DNA from 3 places in the Butyricimonas paravirosa genome. Region 1 is predicted to be linked to each of the others. Evidence: riboswitches for the same ligand, from Rfam matches in the RefSeq annotation. Region 1 holds a riboswitch; each other region holds the start of a gene.

What was found. A riboswitch is a leader RNA that binds a small molecule or an ion and turns the genes downstream of it on or off. The one in region 1 is predicted to bind cobalamin.
Region 2: another riboswitch for cobalamin. It lies ahead of F1644_RS15075 (ABC transporter substrate-binding protein); the one in region 1 lies ahead of F1644_RS14330 (PKD-like domain-containing protein).
Region 3: another riboswitch for cobalamin. It lies ahead of F1644_RS15135 (TonB-dependent receptor); the one in region 1 lies ahead of F1644_RS14330 (PKD-like domain-containing protein).

The regions. Positions count from the first base shown of each region.
Region 1 is NZ_CP043839.1:3,519,631-3,527,762, forward strand. Features, by position in the region: gene F1644_RS14315 (cob(I)yrinic acid a,c-diamide adenosyltransferase) at 1-199, opposite strand, end outside; gene F1644_RS14320 (hypothetical protein) at 262-915, opposite strand; gene F1644_RS14325 (hypothetical protein) at 1,186-1,872, shown strand; cobalamin riboswitch at 2,042-2,243, shown strand; gene F1644_RS14330 (PKD-like domain-containing protein) at 2,403-4,121, shown strand; gene F1644_RS14335 (hypothetical protein) at 4,141-6,192, shown strand; gene F1644_RS14340 (hypothetical protein) at 6,215-8,132, shown strand, end outside.
Region 2 is NZ_CP043839.1:3,693,601-3,701,768, reverse strand. Features, by position in the region: gene F1644_RS15095 (hypothetical protein) at 150-830, shown strand; gene F1644_RS15090 (hypothetical protein) at 900-1,139, shown strand; gene F1644_RS15085 (ABC transporter ATP-binding protein) at 1,195-2,205, opposite strand; gene F1644_RS15080 (iron ABC transporter permease) at 2,415-3,461, opposite strand; gene F1644_RS15075 (ABC transporter substrate-binding protein) at 3,466-4,617, opposite strand; cobalamin riboswitch at 4,639-4,826, opposite strand; gene cobI (precorrin-2 C(20)-methyltransferase) at 5,044-5,745, shown strand; gene F1644_RS15065 (BamA/TamA family outer membrane protein) at 5,805-6,977, shown strand; gene F1644_RS15060 (lipid A phosphoethanolamine transferase) at 6,922-8,168, shown strand, end outside.
Region 3 is NZ_CP043839.1:3,711,591-3,719,758, forward strand. Features, by position in the region: gene F1644_RS15130 (TonB-dependent receptor) at 1-1,678, opposite strand, end outside; cobalamin riboswitch at 1,732-1,941, opposite strand; cobalamin riboswitch at 2,137-2,323, shown strand; gene F1644_RS15135 (TonB-dependent receptor) at 2,430-4,787, shown strand; gene F1644_RS15140 (C1 family peptidase) at 5,178-6,395, shown strand; gene F1644_RS15145 (histidine kinase) at 6,687-7,697, opposite strand; gene F1644_RS15150 (MBOAT family O-acyltransferase) at 7,700-8,168, opposite strand, start outside.

The DNA of each region.
Region 1 (8,132 bases):
TGGGTTCTCTTTCAATGAAGCGGCCTTCTCCGAATTGCTGGATAACAAGGTGGTCGAACAAGGGTTCTATGGCTGTTTCGTTATATTTCATGCTCTTGACGAATTGCCCGATGAAAACACTTTTCCCGGCACATAAAGCCCGGACGGCCAGTCCGAAGGCCGCGGTTGTTTTCCCTTTCCCGTTTAGATATGGATGTATCCTCTAAGTGTCATGTCCTTTTGGTTTTAAGTTTTTTGGGGGGTAGGAGAGCTGCATGAACATTACACTCCCGCGTACACGCTTGGAGAGAAACGGGTGGTATCTTTATTGCCGAAAAACAAGTAGAGATGCAGGGGTGTCCCTTCCGGTTGTTTCGCTGCCGGGATGTCCACGGTCACTTTGCCGTCGCCCCGGAACGAGTTAAGGCACGTGATCATTTGCGGGGCGCGGGGTAAGGTCCCGTAAAAATATCCCACGTACACTTGATCTGACACGCTCGCTTTCGGGCAGTCAATGTCATTTTCCCAGTTTAGGGTCACGGACCATCCTTCCCTTGTGACACTCGTGATCACCGGTGCGTCCAGCGTGCCTGTCGAGAATCGGAATGTCGGGAAAGCCCATACCCCTTCTCCCGGGCGAAAACATCCCCCGTTTTGAGAATGGAATAAGGAATCGCTTTTATTTATTCCCATCTCCTTGGCCATGAGTTTCCATATCGGCAAATCCCCGATGGCACGACGGTAGATTCTCCACATTTTACGGGCTTCCGTGAAACGGCTGGAGGATTCCTCTTCCCCCTCGGTTCTTGTTTTTTTAGGACTCCGTCGTGATTTGCAGGCCCGAACTTTATTGCCGTGTCGGTAATAGGTTATCCCGTCGATCCGGATAGAGCCTTGTGCCAGAAGAGCTACAGGAATAGATAATGTGTTTTCCATGATAATAATTATTTGATAATCACTCGTGTATTAATTCATGAGCAAAAGTAGATAGAATATTTTTAATACGCAAATAAAACTCTTTTAAAACGCTATTATATATAGCGATTTAATAGGGATTTAATAGCGTTCTAATAGCGCTTTACATGAAAGTGATCACTTATATCTCATGAATAATACATGTAATAATTGATTTATTTAGCTTGAAAATGTAACTACATTGGTTTATTTGTGTATCTTTGCTGGCGAGGAACATAAAAATAACAGGATATGGCGGAATTTGTAAATCCACTTGGAAAGATTCGGGGTAAGTTCGGTAACGTGATCACTTACGGGGGACCAAACGGGAAAAATTATTGCCGGGGGACAAGCATCTCGCGTAAACCGAGCCAGGAACCGCAAAAACGACAGTCCGCGGCTTTCGGGGCGATAACGGAACGGAAAGTATGGATGAGAAATGCCGTCCAGTTGGGATTTCCCGGAGGGAACGGTTACCCGAAAGGTTTTCGGGGATTTACCAGTGCGAACGTGATGGATGCGGTGACCGTGGAGAAAGCAAATCCGGAAAAACCTTTCAATAGCCGTAAGAAGGCAGTCAAGGAATTTAACGGGGTGATCAACTACGAGAAATTACGCGTGGCAGCGGGGTCGTTGGTGATCCCAGAAATTCGTGCCGAGGTTGATATGGAAAATCGGAGAATCTTTTTCACTCACGAGAAGGAAGAAATCGAGTCCGTTGATTGCTTTCTGGATGATAAAATTTATGCCGTGCTTCTTTGTAAGACAAAATATATTTGTCGTGTCGAGGAGTTGGGACTTCGGGGAGAGACGATAGAAAAAAGCGTGAACTTTTCAGAAAAAATAGCCGGGGGAGGCCTTGTCATTTATGCCTTTGCTAAAAATGCCGACGGGAAGGATGTTTCCGATTCGGTGTGCCTGTGGGAGGCTGAATCGTAAATGAGCGATAGGAGATACGAAATATGGTGGAATTTCGTTTTATGAAAACGATAAGTCATAACGGGTTGTGTTATAATCATTCACAGTCATGTTAGGTCTCTATGAATGATAAATTTTGTAAAAATCTAGAATTATAACTTTAAAATCCGAATAATATTTGTTTTTTATATATTTTTGCGACGATTTTGGTGTCACACCCTGTTTCAGGCGTGTGGTGAAAAGGGAATCAGGTGCGAATCCTGAACAGACCCGCTGCTGTAAGCTCCGCCAAAGTCCGTGAACACGACTCACATCCACTGTTTCGACACGAAATGGGAAGGGCGTTCAAGGACGGAGCAAGTCAGAAGACCTGCCAAAGTCACGAATCTAAAGCTTTCTGGGACTAGAGCTTGGATGAGGTAATTATATTCACTATTGTTAATGATAGGCGAGTACTGACTGTATCTGTTTTGGATACAGCGGTTTTGTCGTTTTTAGCTACAGCTTGAAGCGGGAATAGCAATATTGGAAAATTGTTTAAATATATGATTATGAAAAAAGATGTTCAATTGAAGTTTGCGTTATTGCTGATGCTTTTTGTCGCGAGTTTTGCGGCTTGCGATGATGATGACGAAAAGATCGATGCGGGTAGTCCTGATTTCACGTTCAATTCTGAAACGGGAGAGTATAACGTGAGAATCGGGAAAGAGGTCGCTCTTTGCGCTCGTGTGAAAGATGCCGTGAATCCAGTATATACCTGGAAACGGGAGGGAAAAATCGTGGCGGACGATACGGTGTATTATTTCAAGGGGGAGATTTTGGGTGAGAGTTTCGTGAATTTTCGCTTGGATGCAGACAATGGTAGTGTGGAAAAACAGGTGAAGGTGACGGTCGTTGATCGTTTAGCCCCGCAAATTAAGCTGGAATCAGCCGCGGTGGCTTATTGCGGGATCAAGAAAGAGTTTGCCGCGGAAACGGAGTACACGGATGAGACAACCACGTTTGAGTGGAGTTATGGAGGGCAGGTCGTGTCGCATGATTCGATCATGTCGTTTGAAGAGGAGGATATAAACGTGTACACTCTTGCCTTGAAGGTGACGAATGCGGATGGAGTTGATGTGAAGAATATCAACGTGTCAGTTATTCCCGAGGAGAAACCACTTTTGTTTTTCGACAACGCTCGCTACGTGTTGCCTTCCATGTTAGACAAGGCGATCACGATGACTTGTCCGATCGGTAAAAATGTGGTGTTGGCTCCTATAAAATTTGCTATTAGTGATCAGGCTATTTACGAGTGGAAAGTTGACGGGGCGGTACAGAGCGGGCAAACTTCCGTTTGTTTTGATTTTAAGCCTTCCGTGGAGGGGAAAACGTACGAAATCGATGTGACAGCGACAGATAACGGCAAGACGGCTTCCGCGAAAGTTTACGTGGAATGTACCCCGAAAGAGGGAACGTATTTTCGGGATGTGACTCCAAAGAGTAGCTATATTTCCAATTATTGTTATGAATTTATTCCCGCACCCGGGCAATTTATTAATTTCCCGGAAGGTAAGACGGCGGAAGATGCCCGGATGACAATACAGAAAACGTTAGACAACGGAGGAGGTGAAGGGGGGTATCTTGCATCTTTGGGTGCGTGGGGAGGATATTTTATTTTGAAATTTGACCATAGCGTGGAGAATGGTGGTGACGGGGAACCTGATTTTGATATGACGGGTAATCCTTTAGGCAAGTACTGGTGTGAGTGTGGTGTCGTGTGGGTGAGCCAGGACGAGAATGGTGACGGGGTGCCTAATGATACTTGGTACGAGTTGAAAGGTAGCGAGACGGGTAAGCCGGGAATCACGCAACGGTATGCGTTAAAATACTATCGCCCGACGGCAACCAAGCAGGATGTGTTGTCCATAGATAATGACGGGAATCTATCTTTCTTGAGAAGGAACGCTTATCATCCGAACTCGGGCTACTTCCCTTGGTTTATGGAAGAGGAGTATTATATTTTGACGGGAACTTGTCTCGGTAATCAGTTCTTGACGGAAGGAATTGAAACGAACTGGGGATTTGACTGGGGATACGTGGATAATATTAACGATCCGGTTGGATTCCGTATAGACAACGCCATCCAGCAGGATGGGACCCCGGCTAAATTGAAATATATCGACTTCGTGAAAGTACACACGGCCCAGATGGGACAGGGTGCGGCTGTCGGAGAGGTTTCAACGGAATCTTCTGCCGCGATCGATTTGCGTTTAAAAGCGAAAAAATAGTATCTAAAAATTATAGGTTATGAATAAAAATATACTTTGGGGAGTTCTTCTTTTCACCTTGGCTTTTATTGCCGGCTGTGAAGATGATGATGATCCTTTTGTCGGGAGTGATAATTTCATCACGTCTTTTATTTTGCAATCGGGAGAGACGTCTTACGTGGCCTCGTTCCGGGGGGATACCATACTGATGGAGACTCCCGAGAATGTTGCCTTGGGCGAGGTTACCCCGAATATCGTGTGCAGTGAGAATAGTACGATAAAACCGGAACCCTCCGCGATAACCAATTGGGAGGAGCAGATTTATTTCGTGGTAACCTCGCATAGCGGGGAGGAACGGAAATATATTTATATACCGGAAAAGAAGGGAATAGCATTTGAAGGGGTTGTCGTTTTGAACACGCAGGAAGAGGTGGATGCTTTCGGGGCCAAGGGCGTGAGTCATCTTGACGGTTCTTTGGTCATTGGCCGGCAGGGAGGGACGGACACCATTCGTTCTTTGGCCGCTTTAGTTTCTTTGAAGAGTGTGACTAATGACGTGACGATTAATCGTTTGTTTGCGGGATATGAATTGACCGGGCTGGATAATTTGGAAGAGGTTGGTGGAAAATTGTATGTAAATTCTGCGGATAGCCTGTGGGGGGTGACGTTCAACAAGTTGACACGTGTCGGGGGAGATTTGAACATTACCAGTAATGCGGTCAGCGAGATTCTTTGTCCTCGCTTGGAGACCGTGGGGGGAGCCGTGACATTGGCAGCATCTTTTGTAACATTGGATTTCTCTTCTTTGAGGCAAATAAGCGGGGATTTGAATTTGAACGGGAAATCGGGAATGACAGGTATCGTGTTCCAGAGATTGGAACAAGTGGGTGGCTCTATCGCGACGAGCATGACTTCTCTCAAGAAACTGGAATTTCCGGTGTTGCGGCACTGTGATAAATTAACCGTGGGTAGGGGAGCTTTATTATTGCTTTATATGCCGCAACTAGAGGAGGTTGCCACGGAATTGTCGATTGCGTCTAATCCCTTGTACGAGGTTTCCTTTCCCGTGTTGACTCATGCCGGGGTTATTACGTTGGATTGTTCTCAGGTAAACCAGTTTAATGCTCCTTTTTTGAAAAACGTGGACGGTAATCTTAGTCTTACGCTTGCCGGGTTGAATCCTGAACAGTTGGGAGAATTGGAGCGTGTCGGGGGAACTTTGGCGTTGAATTTCGTTAGTGAAGACTTTAAATTTCCGGCTAAATTGGAGAATCTGGGAACTTTAGTAATTTCTTCTGGGATCAAAAGATTGGATGTGCGAGGAATTGAGATTGACGAGATTCAATTTAACGGTACCGGTTTGGAGAACACGACCGTAGTCGGGAATGACGTTTTTAACGGGAATTTTAATCTACAAAATCTTGGCGGGTATTTCCCGAAATTAGAGGGCTTTAAAGAAATTAACGCTCTCACGATCGGTTACCTGGGAATGAGTGGCGATGCGGTTGAAATAGCGAGTGTGCGTAAGGTTAACGGGAATTTTTCTTATTGGGCAAATTCAAACGTAACGGGAATATCATTCCCCGATTTGGAAGAAGTTAGCGGGAATTTTGAACTTTATTCCAATATTAAAGAGTTTCATTTCCCAAAATTAAAAACGGTCGGGGGAAGTGCCATGATGTCTATTAATAATTACGATGATGAGACGTTCCCCTTGTTGGAGTCCGTGGGAGGCGATATGACGTTCCAGACCGGTTATGTTAGCTGGAATAATTTTTATGGACCGGACAAGATTCTTTATCCGTCGTTGCGAATCGTGGGTGGGGTGTTGGATATACGTCCTAGGACTCCGGACCCTTGGTCGTCAGATCCTTCGGAGTTGAATAATACATTGACGAATTTGGATTTCCTTTCAGAAGTTGAAAGTATTGGAGGATTCCGGATCGAGAATCACGAGGCTTTGGTTTCTTACGAGGGGTTGAAGAAAGCTATCTCAACTTGTCCCTCGTCGAAATGGGCAGTGGAGAATAATGGATATAACCCGACTTACGAGCAATTGACGAAAGAACAACAATGGACCAAGCCGGAATAATTCATGAATAAAAATAAAGGATATGAAAATAAATAATTTAATATATGTGTTGTTGTTCGCCCTCGTATGTTTTATTACCGGTTGCGAGGATGATGACAGTTTGTTCTCGGGAGATGAGAATTATATTACTTCCTTCCGCCTGATAGAAGGAGAACATGTTTATGCCGGTTGTATCGTTGGTGATTCATTGGTTCTTTCCATTCCTGAAAGCGTGTCGCTTGAAAATGTTGAGGTGGAGTTTACTGCGAGCGAGAATGCCACGTTGAGTCCGGATCCGGCTTCGATTGATGATTGGGGGAAGGAACGGACATTTACGGTGACTTCTTATAATCAGGCTTCACGTTCGTATAAATATATTGTGATTCGGACGCTTGTTGCTCAGGCCGGAGATGTTGTGTTGACGACGCCCGAGGAGATTGAAACGTTTGCCGCTCGCGGTATTAATAAGATCGAGGGGAACTTGGTTATCGGAAAACCGCTTGGAACGGTAAAGGAGGATTCTTTGGTTTCTCTTGCTCCGCTTTCTTCTTTGAAAGAGGTTGCCGGAAGAGTTACAATTAATCCCACTTTTGCAGGAGTTTCACTTGATGGGTTGCAAAACTTGGAAAGTGTGGGTGGTTTTACGATGCTCGCTCGTGCTAGCGAGTACGGGGCTTACGGGCTACGGGATTTGAAAGAGATGGTTTTACCTAACTTGAGGAAGGTTGGTTCTGATCTTGTCATTTCTGCCGATACGCTTTATTCGGTAGATTTGAGAGCATTGGAGAGCGTTGGCGGAAGTTTCACGATTGAAACGCGTGATGTCAGGAGCATGGATTTATCCGCTTTACAGGTTATTGCTGGAAAATTCTCTTTCTCCGGGCGTAATGGTAATATGCTTTTTCCCGAACGGTTGGAATTGCCCAAGTTGGGTATGGTCGGGGATAAAGTGGAAATAAATAATCCCATTCGAATGAAGGAGCTTTTGTTTCCCGCTTTGACTTCAGCCGCGGGTATTACTTTGCAACAAACCGGGGTGCTGGAGAAAGTGGATTTCAGTCAGTTGAGAGAGGTGGCGGAGACGTTGACATTGCAATGGACCCATCGGGTGAAAGAATATGACTTGTCACAACTTCAATCGGTAGGAGGCTTCCGGGTATATTATATTGAAGATTTGGAAAAGATTAATTTGCACCAGTTGAGCCGGGTCGGAACAGGAGGATTTACTATTGAGGTGTGTAATAAATTGAATGATTTGGATCTTGCTGCCTTGACAGAGGTGCAGGGAAATTTTGTGTTATCTGCCCCCGCGGATCTGAACGCTTTGAAAGAGGTTGGAGGAAATTTAACCTTTTCGGCGAATACGGAAAATTTTGATGGGTTTAATAGTTTGACTTCGGTAGGGGGAAATTTCGCTTTGAGCGGAACGGCAAAAGAGGTGAATGGTTTCAAAGCTTTGACAACCATCAAGGGGTCAATGACATTGAATAATATGAACAATGTGACATGCGTGAATGGATTTGATGCTCTGAGGTCGATAGGTTCCGGTTTATCCATATCAAACATGGAAAAAGTGGAAGAATTCCCTTTCTTGGCTAATTTGCAGGGAGCGCAGTTCGCACAATGCTCGTTTTCTCGACTTCCGGCATTACAAGGATTGGATATTTCGGTTTTTTCTACTTCTAAATTGATGATTGATAATGTTGGGGCTGATTTTGTTTTGCGGGGGAACTCGGAACTTGATGGAGAAGTTACGTTGAATTCCAGTCGCGGTGTTCGTTTTGACGGCATCGAAAAAGTGCAAACACTTACTGTTACAGGCTTTACACAAAAGGAATCTGCCGTATTTAATTTTACGGGATTGAAACAAGTTGATAAATTGACGGTTAATTTGGGATATGTGACGGAGAATGCTGCAGCCTTGTGTTTCCCTGATTTGGAAGAGGTAACGGGGTTGTTGA
Region 2 (8,168 bases), 170 kb from region 1:
TCTTCTACTGTTCATATACTACTTATACAGTATAAGTATTGTTTATATTAAATTAAATGATTATTTTTACATTAGCGAAGGACCGGAGGGAAGTAAGTGAATAGTTTAAGAATCTCCGAATCACGCACGAAAACACTAAAAACATCATCATGCAAGTAGAAGGCACCTCGTTAACCCCGAAAAAACGCTTCCGAGTGGGAGGCATCACCTATTATTACAGGCTTGGCAAGTTACAAGCCTGCCCGAGTAAGCGCATTACTCTCAAGAAAAAGATAAGAAAAGACGAGAACGGCAACATTATCCCTGATCGAACACCGAAACAAAGGAAAAATAACACCAAATTCACCTTTGCTCGCTATATGTTCGCCTTCATTCGCAAGAGATTCGGGGATCTACCCGTCTGGAAGATTGCCGCGGCCCAACGAGGGATGACCGATGATAACCTGATACAATCAACCAACTATAAATACCTAGACGAAAAGGGGAAAATCCTTGACATGGAAGGTTTTCAAGTCAGTCTTGGCCCCCTCGCCCTCCCCCTCAACCTACGAGCAACACGGGACGGCACGCTTGTCACCATCACGTGGGACGATTTGCGGGACGAACCCTCCGCTGCCCCGACAGACCGCATGATGGTAGGTATATTCTACGCGGATTACCGCAACACTTTCACGCTCGAAAAAGAAACCGGGGCTACCCGTAGAGACGGGAAATGCGAAATCACCCTTCGCGATGACGACGGTGAAGTATGCATCCACCCATTCTTTGCACGCGCAGATAACACAGCCTTTTCCGAGGATAAAGCGATCACACTTCCCGACACAGAATAATCCCGAAAAAAAATGCTATCTTTGTACTTGGAAAACACGTGACTGGAAACACGTTAAAACAATTGAAGTATGAAAAGCAAGTTTAAAATTACCCGGGCCGACTACCTCAAAGCCATGAGAAAAGCCCGGCGGGACGAGGAGATCCGAGAACATCTCCACCCGGTGAACATCAACCGGGTACACAAATCCAAGAAAGTGTATAACCGCAAAAGAAATAAGGCGGATCTGAATAAGGATCTGCCTTATTTTTTTGCCTTCGGCAAGTTACAGGTTAGCAAGTTACAGGTTTCTTCAACTTTTATCTTTTAGTTTTTATCTTTTAACTTTTATCTTCCAAGGGGGTAGTCTTTTTCATTTTCAATTTTCAATTCTCCATTTTCAATTGTTCCAGTAGTTCCTCGATTGTCCCCACTTCAATCACGTTTTCCCCTTCCCGGCAGATCCGGAAACCGGAAGTTGTTAAATCTCCCGTTTCTACCCACACGCTCGATTCCACGTTCCGGTTAGCCAAGATACCGTTACGCTGTAACGCCTTACGCACCATAGCGTATTTATGTCCGTGTCCCACCAGCCGTACCTGGGATGAATACTGATTTTCCACGCGGAACAACCCGGTTTCCATGTCGAAAACAATTCCTTTGCGAGCGAAGAAACCGCTCAAATGTCCTTCGAGAGCCAAATCCTCCGGCGTGCCGATCGTGATGCCATGCTGGCGATCCATGAGCCAGATCTTATCGGCAATCTGCAAGGCTAATTCCAAATCATGGGTCGAAAGGAATATTGTCTTTCCGGTCTCCCGGGTCAACTGGTGAAGTAACTGCATGATTTCCACCTTACTTGGAAAATCAAGGAATGCCGTCGGCTCGTCAAGGAAAATCACGGGCGTTTGCTGTGCCAACGCTTTGGCGATCATCACTTTTTGTCGTTCGCCATCACTTAACGTGTGAACCATACGATCCGCCAGATTTTCGATCTTCACGAGAGCGATTGATCGTTCGACAATCTCCCGATCCTCCCCGTGCAACGTACCCCAGAAACCCGTGTAGGGACTGCGCCCCATCTCGATTAATTCCCGGGCCGTCATGTTCCGGACATCGCATTTTTCCGTCAGAACCACACCAATCGTACGGGACAACTCTTTGTCTGAATACGTGCCAATTTCCCGATTCATAATGTCAATCTCCCCTTCCAACTTGGGCTGAAAAGCGGATAACGTGCGCAATAAAGTGGATTTTCCCACCCCGTTCGCCCCTAACAAACAGGTTAGCTCCCCGCCATTAATCGCCGTGCAAATATCGCTCGCCACCACCTTCGTGTCGTTCTTTCCCTTGTACCCGATCGCCAGATTCCTTAATTGAATGGTTGCCTGTTTCATACTTATTATAACTGAAAACGTATTAATTGTGAATTAAACTCCTCCGTCAGCGCTGCTGCCACCTCCTCTATAAACAGAGGAGGAGCTTAATTACTCTTTATCTTCGGGAAAGGATAATCCAACTCTCCCTCTGTTTATAGAGGGAGTACCCGAAGGGGGAGGGAGTTCTTTTTTCACGCTAAGATCAAAATCACGAAATCACTGAATCCCTAAAACTCCACCGCATCCCGCCTTTTCCTCTTCCTAAACAACACCGACGCTACCACGGGCGCCCCCACCAATGCCGTCACCGAATTCACGGGTAGCGCACCCTCGAATCCCGGCAAGCGGGCAATCAAGTTGCAGAGCAACGCCAGCGATGCCCCGACGAGCATCGAGGCCGGCATCAGCACCCGGTGATCGGATGTCTGGAAAATTGCCCGGCACAAGTGAGGTACCGCCAACCCAAGGAAAATAATCGGCCCGCAATACGCCGTCACGATTGCCGTCAACACCCCGGCACAGGTAATCACCCACACCCGGGCCCGGTTGATATTCAACCCCAGATTACGGGCATAACCATCACCCAACATCAGCAAATTCAACGGCTTGATCAGCAAAAACGATAACGGGATAATCACGGCCATGATCGTCACGAACAACATCATCTGGTTACCCGAAACCCGGGCAAAGCTCCCCAATCCCCAGATCACGTAAGCCTTAATATCCTCTTCCACGCTAAAAAACTTCAACACCCCGATCACCGCGTTAGCGATATACCCGATCATAACCCCGATAATCAACAACGTCACGCTCCCCGCCACTTTCCGGGATGCCAGCACGATCAGCCCCATCACCGACAAGGCTCCCACGATAGCCGCAATCGACAGGGCAACCTCCCCGATAAAACCGAGACGACTTAATGCCACCCCACCCAGTTGACCGGAAAGCAACACCACGAAGGCCACGCCGAGACTTGCCCCCGAGCTGATACCCAACACGGACGGCCCCGCCAGCGGGTTGCGGAAAATCGTCTGCATCTGCAAACCGCTTATCGAAAGTCCCGCACCCGCCACCAAAGCGGTCAACGCTTGGGGAAGACGGGATTTCAATATAATATTCTGCCATGCCACCGGATCCCCCTCGCCTCCCGTCAAGATATTCCAAACCGAACGAAACGGGATGGCCACTGAACCCAGCAACAAGTTTAACAACAAGAACACGAGAATGGAAATCGTGATCGCGAAAACGAGTATCGTGTACTTACCTCTCTTCATCGGCTCACTTTTTTAAAATATCATAATACACCGGTTCATGATCGGGAAGGATTTCCGGGTGGAACACCCGTATCATATCCGCCAGCACGACTTCGGGCTCGGCAGGCATACTCTCGTAGAACGGTTTTTCCCGCATATTACAATAGACCACGTGTTTCTCCTTGAACGCCTTGAAGTCCGCGTAACGCTCATCCTGCGCTTTCAGGGCATCATAACAATACTCCCCGGCAAAGCTATTCGCTATCCGCCAGTAATCGGCACTCTCTGCCTGATTGTACACGGTCTCGAAATCAAGCGTCACACCACCGGAACGGGGATCATCCTTCAAGAAATAATCCGCCCCCGCATCATGGAACAATTGCGCCAAAAAGCTCTTTCCTCCCACGGCATACCAAACACCCCCACGTAACTCCCCGCTAAATACCACCGGACGCCTTTTCACCTCCCCCACCATCGCCTTCAAAGAATTATAACGTTGCTCGATACGGTCGAACTCCCGGTTTGCCACATCCTCCATGCCCAGTAACAGACCGACAAACTTGATCCACTCGGCCTGACCGAGAGGCGTCATCTCCTTGTAACCGAGATGAGGCACCAGCGGGATTCCAATATCTTTCACGGCATCATATCCCCCGCGCTTGAACGGGGAAATCAACATCAGGTCGGGATTAATACTCATGATCACCTCGTTATCGAAATTTCCCTCAATGCCGATACGACGGGTTAGCCCCTCGTCCACCTGCCGTTGCATATCCTTGTTAAACAGGAAACGAGTACTCGTGATTCCCACCACCCGATCCATCGCCCCCAACTTGATGAAATTGGAGAGCTGCAACGAGGTCATGCAAATGGCACTCCGCACGGGCAACGCCACCACCGGTAAATCTTTCGGGGTCTGCACCGTCGATCCACGCGGAACCAAAGCGTACTGGTAATGAGTATGACTACTCTCCTGCGGGTCCTTGATGTTCAGTACCACGTACCCCTCACGTTCCTCCAACCAAAAACCTTTAGCATACTTAATATGAATCCGGGAAACCGTATCGACCTTCCCTTTCACGGTCTGTTCTCCCGACGACTGTTTGCGTGAAGTCGACTTGCAACAAAAGAGAACACTACAAAAGCATAAAAGATAAAAAAAACGCACTACATTCATTTCTTTTCCTCCGAAAGTATTAATTAATCACGCCTCCTGGCAGGTTTTCTGGCTTGTCATCTTTTCCCCTTCCCGGTATCACCAGTGGCCTAACGAAAAGATCCGCCCTCTCGGACGGGCAATGACTTTACAGCTGCGGGGACAGCCCCGGAATTTCACCGGATTCCCTTTTCTTCCAACATGAAAGCACCAAGACGCCTGCAAATATATAAATATTATTTTGAGGCTATTCCTTTTTTAGCGACTTTTGCAACGAAGAAAAAGAGTTCATAAGGTTTGTAAGGTTCATAAAGCTTATAAAGTAACGGGGTGTCCTTCGGACGAAGCCTGTCGGCAACTTCCGTTGCCGTGAACTAAGCACCTCACAAGGGACCATAAATCTTATAAACTTTATGAACCTTATAAACTTTACAAACTAATTTAGACATGAAAGGAAAAATCGTGGGAGTATCGTTGGGACCGGGAGAACCGGAATTGATCACGTTGAAGGCATTAAAAGCCTTACAGGGGGCGGACATTATCTATTGTCCCGGCACACAGACCAAATCCCGTTCCCGGGACATCCTGCAAGCCCTGCCCGTGAACATGGAACGAGTACGACTTTTCCACGTACCCATGTCCAAGGATCGCACGTTTGCCAATCAAGCCTATGATGCCCTTTGTACGGAAATAGCATCCCTTGTCGCCACGGGTAAAAACGTTGCCATCACGGCGGAAGGGGATTCCGGTTTCTACTCTTCCGTGAATTATATGTTCGACAAACTCGCTTCTATGAACCTTCCCGTGACCACCGTGGCCGGTGTCCCTGCTTTTATTGCGGCAGGAGCCATCTCGGGCCTTCACATCGTGAAACAAGAAGAAAAACTCGTCGTTCTACCGGGAACAACCACCGCCGAAGAACTGGACGCCCTTCTTTCCAACGGTCATGTCGTGGTGATCATGAAACTCTCGCAATGCACGGAAGAAATACACCGTTTCATGCAAAAAAGTCCCTGCCACGAGTACCACTATTACGAAAATGTAGGCACGTCAGACGAGCTACACACGACTGCTTACAACGACATCACACGTAAAGACTTCCCCTATTTCTCGTTAATGATTATTCGTCCTTGCAAACAATTGGCATAGATATTGCGTACAAGAAGACGCAAGATGAATGATTATAAACATTTTTACAGGTTAATTATATGATTCAACGAATAACATGTGCATTGTCGTTATGCCTTTTATTGTTTATCCCGTTCCATGACATCATGGCGGGGGAACTCGTGACAAGAGATTCGCTGAACAATACAACTGACACGTTGAAGAATGGATTCTTTCACCGTTTCTATCGTTATTTCGAGCAATCGAACAAGGTGAAAGAAGAAAAGAAATTCGACTTCTCCATCATCGGGGGACCGCACTTTTCGAGCGACACGAAACTGGGGCTCGGCGTGGTCGCATCCGGACTATTCCGTATTGACCGTGAAGATAAAACCATCTCCCCGTCAAACATTTCCCTTTACGGGGATGTCACGACCACGGGTTTTTACCTGCTAGGTATCCGGGGCAACATGATTTTCCCGAAAGACCGTTTCCGGGCAAACATTAATATGTACTTTTTCTCGTTTCCCAGTGAATACTGGGGGATCGGCTACGATGCGGGGAAAGACGAGGATCACAAGACAGAGTACAAACGATTGGAACAACAGGTAAAACTGGAACTTCTATACAAACTCGCTCCCAATTTGTACGCCGGGGCAAACCTCATGTTCCGCAACGTCACGGCAAGGAATTTCGATGACATCACGTTCCTCAACGGGGCCAAGAAAAACGTGAACACTTTCGGACCGGGACTCGTTATATCTTATGACTCGCGAGACTTTATCCCGAACCCGGCAAGAGGATTTTTCGCCCAACTGGAACAACAATTCTTTCCCGGATGGCTGGGAAATGACGATAGTTTCAAACGCACAAGCGTGGACTTCCGATACTACCAGAAAATGTGGAAAGGTGCCATACTCGCCAGCCAGTTACAAGGGACATTCAATTACGGAGACACTCCCTGGAGCATGGTTTCCCTCATGGGAGGATCATACGCCATGCGAGGGTACTACGAGGGAAGATACCGGGACAACGACCTGATACAATTTCAGGTAGAGTATCGCCAGAAGATATACAACCGCCATGGAATTGTCGCATGGGGCGGAGCCGGAAACGTGTTCCCCGACATGGACAAATTCAAGTGGAAACAAACCCTGCCGACCTACGGAATAGGTTATCGCTGGGAATTTAAAAACAGAGTAAACGTAAGATTAGATTATGGATTCGGCAAAGGCGTCAGCGCATTCTACTTCGGTATTAACGAAGCTTTCTAAAGGAATCGTGAATTTCGTGAAACAGCCAAGATTACTGTTTTGGCTCTTTATCGTGTTGAATTTAGTCCCGAATTTCTGCTTGCTTTTCACGGAACCTCTCTCCGGACTGGGCAAAACGATCTTGATCCTACTACCACTTGGTGTTTACATGGTCGTGTTCTCCCTGTTCAAACGGGCGGGCCTCATGCAATTGATACTGATTCCGGTACTGATCTTACACGCCTTCCAGCTCGTTTTGTTCTATCTCTTCGGAGAGTCAGTCATCGCTGTTGATATGTTCCTGAACCTACCCACCACGAACGCCTCCGAGGCCGGGGAATTGCTGGGAAATATATGGCCCTCCATTATCATTGTCTGCGTCCTTTATATCCCTGTTATCGTGCTGGCCTCTATTGCCGTACACCATAAAGTGAAACGTACTGCCGTGTTCCGCAAGCACATGATCACGTGGGGAATCATCTTCTTTATCATTGGTTCCGGACTGGTCGCTTTCGAGAAACACAGGGATAACACCTACGAGGTAAAAACAGATATATACCCGGCAAACGTGATGTATAACTTGTATTACGCGGGAGTGAAATGGAACCGCAGCATGAACTATCCCGTCACCTCGAAAGATTTCGTCTATCATGCCACCCGTGATTCCGTTCACCAACGCCGGGAAATATACGTGCTGGTAATCGGGGAGGCCGGAAGAGCTGAAAACTGGGAACTGTGGGGATACCAGCGGGAAACCAACCCGTTATTAAAAAACGAGGATAACTTGGTACTATACAAAGATGCCTTAACACAATCTAACACGACACACAAAAGCGTACCACTCATCCTGTCCGCCGCCGACGCTTGCCACTACGAGTACCTCTACACGCATAAAAGCATCGTAACTGCCTTCAAGGAGGCCGGGTTTAAAACAATATTCCTGTCAAACCAGACACCGAACCGATCATTCACGGATTACTTTGCCGCGGAGGCAGACATTCATGTCAATGTACGTCCACAAGCGGACGGGGGATTAATCACGGTCAATAAATTCGACGGAGAAATGCTCCCGTTGATACAGCAATACGTGGATTCGTTGAGCGAAAACCTATTCATTGTCTTCCACACCTACGGGTCGCACTTCAACTACAAAGAGCGTTACCCGGAAGAATTTGCCAAATTCCAACCGGCCAACGCCACGGAAGTCGAGTA
Region 3 (8,168 bases), 190 kb from region 1:
CATTGATATACCCGTTTACGGAGATGTTACAGTACTTTCCCGCATATTCCGTGTTGAAAGCGTAGTAATTCGATTTCTCCGGTTTCAGATCGGGGTTCCCGATAACGACGGTTAATTTTCCTTTCTTGGCAGATTCCTTATAATAATAGAGGTCCGTCAACAAGGGAGCCTTGAATCCGGCCGCGTAAGAGAGCCTGAAGTTGAAATTTCCTAGGCTGTACATGGCTGAAAGTTTGGGCGTAAACTGATTCTTGAATGCCTCGTGGTAGATGTAACGGAAACCGGGTACTAATTGGAGTTTTTTGAAAAGACGAATCTCGTCTTGTGCATAAAGAGCCAGCGTATAGACATCTTTACTCTCCACCAGATCGGTGGGATTCTTTAAGTAGTCCTTGATGTACTCGGTTCCAATGGAAATTTTGTTGTACTTACCGATCTTGAATACTCCTTTTAGGTTGGTAGATAAGTAGCGTTGACGTTTGGTCAGGATTTCATCTCCGACGTGGGTGGTCGTGTCGCCCTTGGACTCGATGGCACGGGTGTATACTTTGTAGTACTCGTAGTTGTTGGCGTTGACATCCAAGCTAATATAAGCGGAATTACCGAACAGATATTTTCCCCCCAATCCCACAGCGTAGTTCTCGTATGACATATCATAGTCGAATCCGGAAGGGTCTTTAGCATCCTTGTTCACGGGACGGTCGAGTTCTTTGGTAAAGTAACTTCCTTCCACGTACAAGTTCAGATTTTTTGATGGATCGAAGGCAAAACGTTGGTTCACGATGTCCGAGTGAAATTTATCAGACACTTTGCGACGGGTAGGTACACTATCTTCTGTGATATTACTGAGTTGCCAGCCGTCAGATTGGCGCCTTTGATAAGAGGTTGAGGACGAGAATTTGCCAGCGTTGATGTCTGCGTTGACGTTCTCGATAAAACTGCCCTTGCCTCCTAATCGGGTCGTGGACACGATGTTCAGGGCGTCATGTGGCTGATCTGTGATAATGTTGATCACTCCCGCGATAGCGTCCGATCCGTAGAGGGAGGAGGCTGCACCTTTAAGGACTTCGATTCGTTTTACCCTACCCATGTCGATTCGGGAGAGGTCAACGTAACCGGAAATGTCTCCGGTCATTTTCTTCCCGTTCACGAGAACGAGGATATAATCTCCTTTCATTCCGTTAAGGGTCATGTTTGTACTCATAGCCGTTGGTCGGAAACTAAACGAGGGATTTAGCATCACGAGGGCATCCTCGATGGTGGAGATTCCGCCTTTTTTGATGTCCGAGGCTGTCATGACCTCGACGGGGACTGGCGAGTCCTTTAATTTTCGGTGAGTTCCCGTTCCCGAAACAACGACTTGATCGAGGTTGATCAGTGATGTTTTCAGTTGGAACAGAATGTCACTTTTGCTACTACTGACTTTTATGGAACTGACTTCGTAACCGGGGTAACTGGCCCGGAGCGTGTAGGTACCGTCGGGGACTTTTTCGAGGATGAATTCGCCCTTGTTGTTCGTGGCGATTCCGATGCTTGTTCCGACTAATCGTACATTGGCCCCGATAAGTGCTTTCCCGCTTTTTGCATCGATCACTTTCCCTCTCAACGTGATCTGCCCTAGCGAGACGCTTGCCAAAGTCAGCATGAATAATGTAGTCAGTACTACAATTCTTTTCATTCGGGTTAAGTTTTAAAGTTTATAATAGTATTCCTGGCCCCGAGAATACGCTATTACCTGTGTTTGTCTCGGCAGGTCTCCTGACTACGCCTAAGAAAGATACCTTCCCGTCCTTACGAACAGTGGTGTAAGAACCTTTCTTTGAATCTCCTCGTTAGGGAGAAACGGGCATCACAGTAGCGGGCACTGTACCGGATTCTAACCGGTTTCCCTCTTGTATGTTAATTGAGCATTAACACATCACCTAAGACGGCACAAATGTATATATTTTTTGACAAAAGGTTACGGTTGGATGAGAAAAATGATACCGGGAGAAGGTATAGAGATTCGTTAGGGACATTGTTGGAGTTTTTATTATAGGGATTGGTTGTCAGTTTGTTATGATGATTGAATTATGGAAATAAAAAAATCATGTTGAAAAAGTATAATATAAAAAAATATATTACATTCGCGCCATGTTTTGGTGCGGAGCCTTCGGTCATGGAGGTGATGCTTAATAGGGAATCCGGTGTGAATCCGGGACTGTACCCGCAGCTGTAAGTTCCTGTACAAGGGGTTTTGTACTTCAAATGTCACTGGTTATAAACTGGGAAGGCAACAAAATCCGGAACAAGTCAGAAGACCTGCCGAACTAGATAAACCATAGCTTTCGGGAAAAAAAGCGAGAGGGAAAAAGATGGATTTTACCTTAAACTCATGTTGCCCAAAAGACTATGTTAATAATGCTTATTCATTATTAATATATAGTTGTATGAAAAAAGTTGTTGTATTAGCATTGTTGCTGTTTGTGTGCGTCGGTTCGCTTTTCGCTCAAGAGAACGATAAGCGAAAGAAAAAGAGTATCACGGACTCTTTATTCCGTATCGATCAGGTGGATGTGATGCAGAAAAAGAAGAGGATTGATTTGTTGGGATTGGATGTGCCTTTACGTTTCGTTCCGATAACGGTGAGCAAGTTGTCTAGCCAGATGCTTGACCGGAAGGGAATTGTTGATCTGATGGATGCCGTTAAGTTTTTGCCGGGAATTGTAGCGAAAGACAAGCAATACGGGCAGTTCCAACAGTTTTCTATTCGCGGACAGGGGAGTGCGGTTGTTATGATTGACGGGATTCGCGATGAGCGGACGTTGAATAATAACGTGCCTTACGGGGATTTGGCTGCCGTGGAGTCGATCGAATTGTTGAAAGGACCCGCCGCTATTTTGGCCGGACATTCGGCTATGGGCGGAGTGTTGAATATCGTGCGCAAGAAAGCGTCTCCCGATTTTTCGGCCAACGCTCGTATCAGTTATGGTAGCTGGGATGAGAGACGGGCTACTCTTGGTTTCGGGGGAAAACTTGTGGGACCTCTCGAATATCGTGCCAATATCAATTATTCAACGGGAGACGGATGGCGTGAGGTGAATGCAAATCGTTTTTCCGTGTATGGTGTTTTGGGTGCTGATTTGGGAAAGTGGGGACGTATTGATGTGACCGGTAGCTATGCCGATGATGATTACACGACCGAGATCGGGGCTGCACCCGTTATGCCCGGTGATATGTTCTACGTGGACGGAGACAAACCGTACGCGCTGAAGGGGGATCGCCACCCGGAGGCGGATTACCGCGAGGTTTATAATGACTTTGCCAATAATTACATGAAACGGAAAGTATGGGATATGTCTGTGTCATACGTTTACCAGATCACGGATTGGATGAAGTTGAAAGAACGTTTTTCCTATTTCCACAGTGATTTGGATTATCATTGTATTGAGGGGCTTTCTTATCGTACCTCTAAGGATCCGATATATAAATGGTATTATTATAAGTCAGAAGACGAGAAGGTGTATGTTGACTTGGATACGGTTCAACGAGGAAATGCTGCCCGTCAGAATCCGTTGAATTTTAACCCGGACCACAAAAACGTGAATAATACGATCGAGTTGACCGGGAAGTTCGAGACAGGTTCCGTGTTGCATAACTACACGTTGGGATGGACGTACAATTGTTTTGATTTCGCCCAGTATAACGGTTATGGAGATGACGATTTGTGGGGGCCCGGTTTGGATGCACTTTTGCCTGTGCGGGACCCGCATATCGTGCAGGGATGGTGGGACACGAAAGTTTCAGCCGTTTCTCTGCGCACGGAGAGAACGCATGGAATTTATTTGCATGACGTGATCGAATTCAATGATAAATGGAAAATGATGGCATCCGGGCGTGTGGATTTGTATAGCCGGAAAACATCAAGTGCTACGATTGATGACGGGAAACAGAAATATGAAACGAAGAACAGGAAAGAATGGAAAGAGGTGGAGACCTCGGCATTCACGTATCGGGTGGGTGTCGTGTATTTTCCCATGCCTGAATTGTCATTCTACGGTTCTATTTCTTCTTATTTCAATCCTGTAACTACAACATATAGTCCTACCGTGATGTATTTGGACCGCAAGGGTAACGAGTTCAATCCTGATGAGGATGGGGGCGAAGTGTTCAAGCCGGAAAAAGGGTATTCCACGGAAGTCGGTGTACGTTACACCTTGAACGAGATGGTGGATATTAACGCGAGTGTATTTTATATTCGTAAGTATAATATCGTGAAGAGTCTGGGTGACACGACGGTGTTGGTGGATGGTGTTGCTACCGAGAAGAGTATTCGGGGACAAGTCGGAAGAGCCGACTCGCGAGGTTTTGACATTGAGGTGGTTGTTCGTCCGTTACCGACTTTACAAGTTACGGGAGGTCTCGGTTGGTCGGACTATCGTTTGCGGGAAATTGCCGAGAGCGGACGTTTCTCTAAATATAAGGAACAGAATAAAAATGTTCGTGCCACGGGTGTGCCTCGTACGACATTCTACGCTTATGCCGATTACACGATACCACGCGGGGTGCTAAAGAATTTGTCATTCCATTTAAGTGGGAATTTCAAGGATAAGGTGTTCCGGAATATAGATAACCGGTTGTACGATCCGGCCTTGTGGTTGATGGATGCGGGTATTTTCTACACGATCAAGAATCACGTAACACTGGCATTGAACATTAACAACTTGTTTGACAAGGAATATTTCGAGAGAACCACGATCATGGCGAAACCCCGGAATTATCAGGCATCGGTTTCCTATACTTTTTAATTAAAGAAAGGGAATTTGAAAGAAGTCAAGGAGGATGTCAAACTCCCTCCCCCTTTGGGGTATTGAGCCTGTAAGCAGTCTCGAATCGGCTCTCGCTCGACAGACAACGAGTAAACTCTCAGTCTGTTCTCGCTTACTCGCCGATTTCCCTCTATAAACAGAGGGAGAGCTGAAATACTCCCTGTTTTTGGGAAGAATCACCAGCTCCTCCTCTGTTTATAGAGGAGGTGGCCGAAGGTCGGAGAAGTTTATTTTGTAATAGAGAGAACTGTTCAGGCAGTTCTCTTTTTGTTATTGGCTAACGTAAATATATTCAGCTTGTCAGCTTGTTTTGCGGTTCTTTTTATACTTTTGCAGGCAGACAATTAAATCACAATCAATATAAAAGATATGAAGAGAACAGCATTTATTTTATTCGCCCTCGTTTTCGGAGGGTACATGATGGCCTATGCGCAGCAGAATACGACTGTACAGGACACGACAAAGCCTGTAGACTACCAGTTTACTGATATCAAGAGATTGCCCGCTACGTCCGTGAAGGATCAGTATCGTGCCGGGACTTGTTGGTCATGGTCAACGTCCTCTTTCCTAGAGTCGGAAATGATGCGAATGGGGAAAGATTCAGTGAATTTGTCGGCCATGTATTTCGTGAAACACGCTTATTCGGATAAGGCGGATAAATATGTTCGCTTGCACGGGGTGTTGAATTTTGCGGTGGGAGGAGCCTCTTCGGATGTGACGAATATGGCGAAGAAATATGGGATTGTGCCTCTTGAGGTGTATCAAGGATTGAATTACGGGGAACCGAGTCATGTTTTCGGAGAGATTGATGCTGTTTTGAAAGCTTACGTGCAAGCGGTAGTGGAAAATAACAACAAGCGGTTGAGTACGGCGTGGAAACGGGGATTCGATGCTATTCTGGATACTTATCTCGGACCGGAGCCGGAGAAGTTTGAATATCAAGGAAAAGAATATACACCGCAGACTTTCGCTAAAGAGGTGGTTGGCTTAAACATGGATGACTATGTGAATTTAACCTCTTTCACGCACCATCCTTTCTACACGGAGTTCGCTATTGAGGTTGAGGATAACTGGTCTTGGGATAAGGCTTATAATCTTCCGTTGGAAGAGTTGATGCAAGTGATGGATTATGCTATTGATAACGGTTATACTTTCGTCTGGGGTGCTGACGTGAGCGAGAAAGGATTTGCCACGAAGGATGCAGGGGTTGCCGTGATTCCCGCAACGGACACGAAGGAGATGAGCGGTGCGGAAATTGCTAAATGGGAAAAGTTGCCGAAGGGACAACAGATGATGGATGCTTTCAAGCAAGGTCCGGCTCCCGAAAAGACGATCACGCAGGAGATGAGACAGGAAGAGTTCGATCGTTACCTGACAACGGACGATCACGGAATGCATATCATTGGTAAAGCAAAAGATCAGAACGGAACTCCTTATTTCATCGTGAAGAATTCTTGGAATAAGTATAACAAATTCGGAGGGTATTTCTACGCATCTTATCCTTATATGGCTTTGAAGACAATGGATATTATGGTTCACAAAAACGCTATCCCGAAGGCGATAAGGAAGAAATTGGGAATCAATTAATTTTAGATTTAATGATTTTAGATTTTAGATTCCAGCCGCACGAGGCTGACTTTTTAACTACCCCCTCCGGGGCTGTTCAAAAAGTCATTTCTCAAACTCCCTCCCCCCTTCGGGGTACTCCCTCTATAAACAGAGGGAGAGCTGGAATACTCCCTGTTTTTGGGAAGAGTCACCAACTCCTCCTCTGTTTATAGAGGAGGTGGCACGAAGTGACGGAGGAGTTTCTTGATGATCGTGTCTCAAAAAGCGTCTGCCTTGTGCGGCTGGAATCTAAAATCATTAAATCTAAAATTAGTCAGTTGTTTCGTGCGTGGCATACACGCTATCCAGTAGTTGGCGTCCGAGACAGGGGCGATAATGGGAGCCTTCGTAGTAATTCCGGATGTTATTTGTGTACTTGTTGATGCCGGAAAAGTCATAAACGTTTTCAGCTCCGAATATTTCTTTCAATTGTTCCACATCCGCCGGGTTCAGACGTATTTGTTTGTATTCCGGGCTAATGATGATTTTATACTTCGTGTGGTGATCCTGGAATACTTTTGCGATTTCCGATAACAGTTTGATTTGTGGTTTCATCAGTACCGGAGGGTGAACCCGTTCTTCCCCGAGACGGGGGCGGAATCTCTTTTTATGTTTTTCCCAGTAATGTTCACCGAGTTGTTCTATCTCGTGTTCCCGCGGGTTCCACAAGTCGTTTGTGACAACATTGCGGATGTTTTTGTCGGGATTCACGATTCCTCTCATGTAATTGCGGTAGCGTCGGCATACCCGGTAATCCATGTAGGAAACCAGAAATTTTGGGTTGAAGAATTCTTGTGCGAACTGAGATTGGAACTTGAATTTATTCATCCCGCTGACTTCCGGGGGAAGTAGGTGCATGTAGCCCGTGGATAACTGATATTCTCGCAATAGGGTGGCATCGACGATAAGTAAAACATTTGCAATATGCTCCTCTTCCTTGTCAAGAGTCATCACTTTCCGGTGTACGGCAGCTAGTCGTTCTGCTGTTCCGTATAACCGGATGGCCTTGCTCCCGTTGAGGTATTTCTCCCAGTCGGAGGTCAGAAATGCCATGGTGCAGGAATTCCCTAGGATGAAGGAATCGAAGTGCAGGGAATCCCGATAATTCTTGTATGTCTTCCAACCGATGTAATCTTCGTTCAGGAAGATCGGGTCATTGTCATATTTTTTATATTCCCGCAGGACTTTGAAGGGATCATCGTAAAAGTAGATCCCCGCGAGGACAAAGAAGGGAACAAGAAAAAGCACGCATTTTATTATAAATCCTTTGAAAGTTCTCATGGCTAAAACTGTAAATAAATGAAATCTTCAGATCCGAATTGTCCGAATAGGAACATGAGTAGTACGAGCAGGTAGTAGACCCCCCAGCGTATGATTCTGTGACGCTCGCTCAAGGCTTGTAACAGGTCCCGTTTCGACATAAAGTATTCGTATAAGAAAAGCACTACGACGGCAGCCCCGGCAACGATACATTCTTGGTCGGTCATCCCTAGTCGCAGTTCTTTAATCGAGGTGTGCAGGTTGAAGGAGAGGTGACTGATCATGTACCCGGCATCGGATAACGAGGGCAGACGGAAAAATAGCAGGGAGAACGCGAAGAGCAGGTAGGTCCGGAGGATAGAGTAAGCCCCGAACACGTGTTTCCCCACGCTTGTTTCCACTTTATTCCGGTAGGCCACGGTCACCATCTCGTAGCTGATGATAAGTCCTTGGATTAACCCGTATATCACATAGTTCCAACCAGCCCCGTGC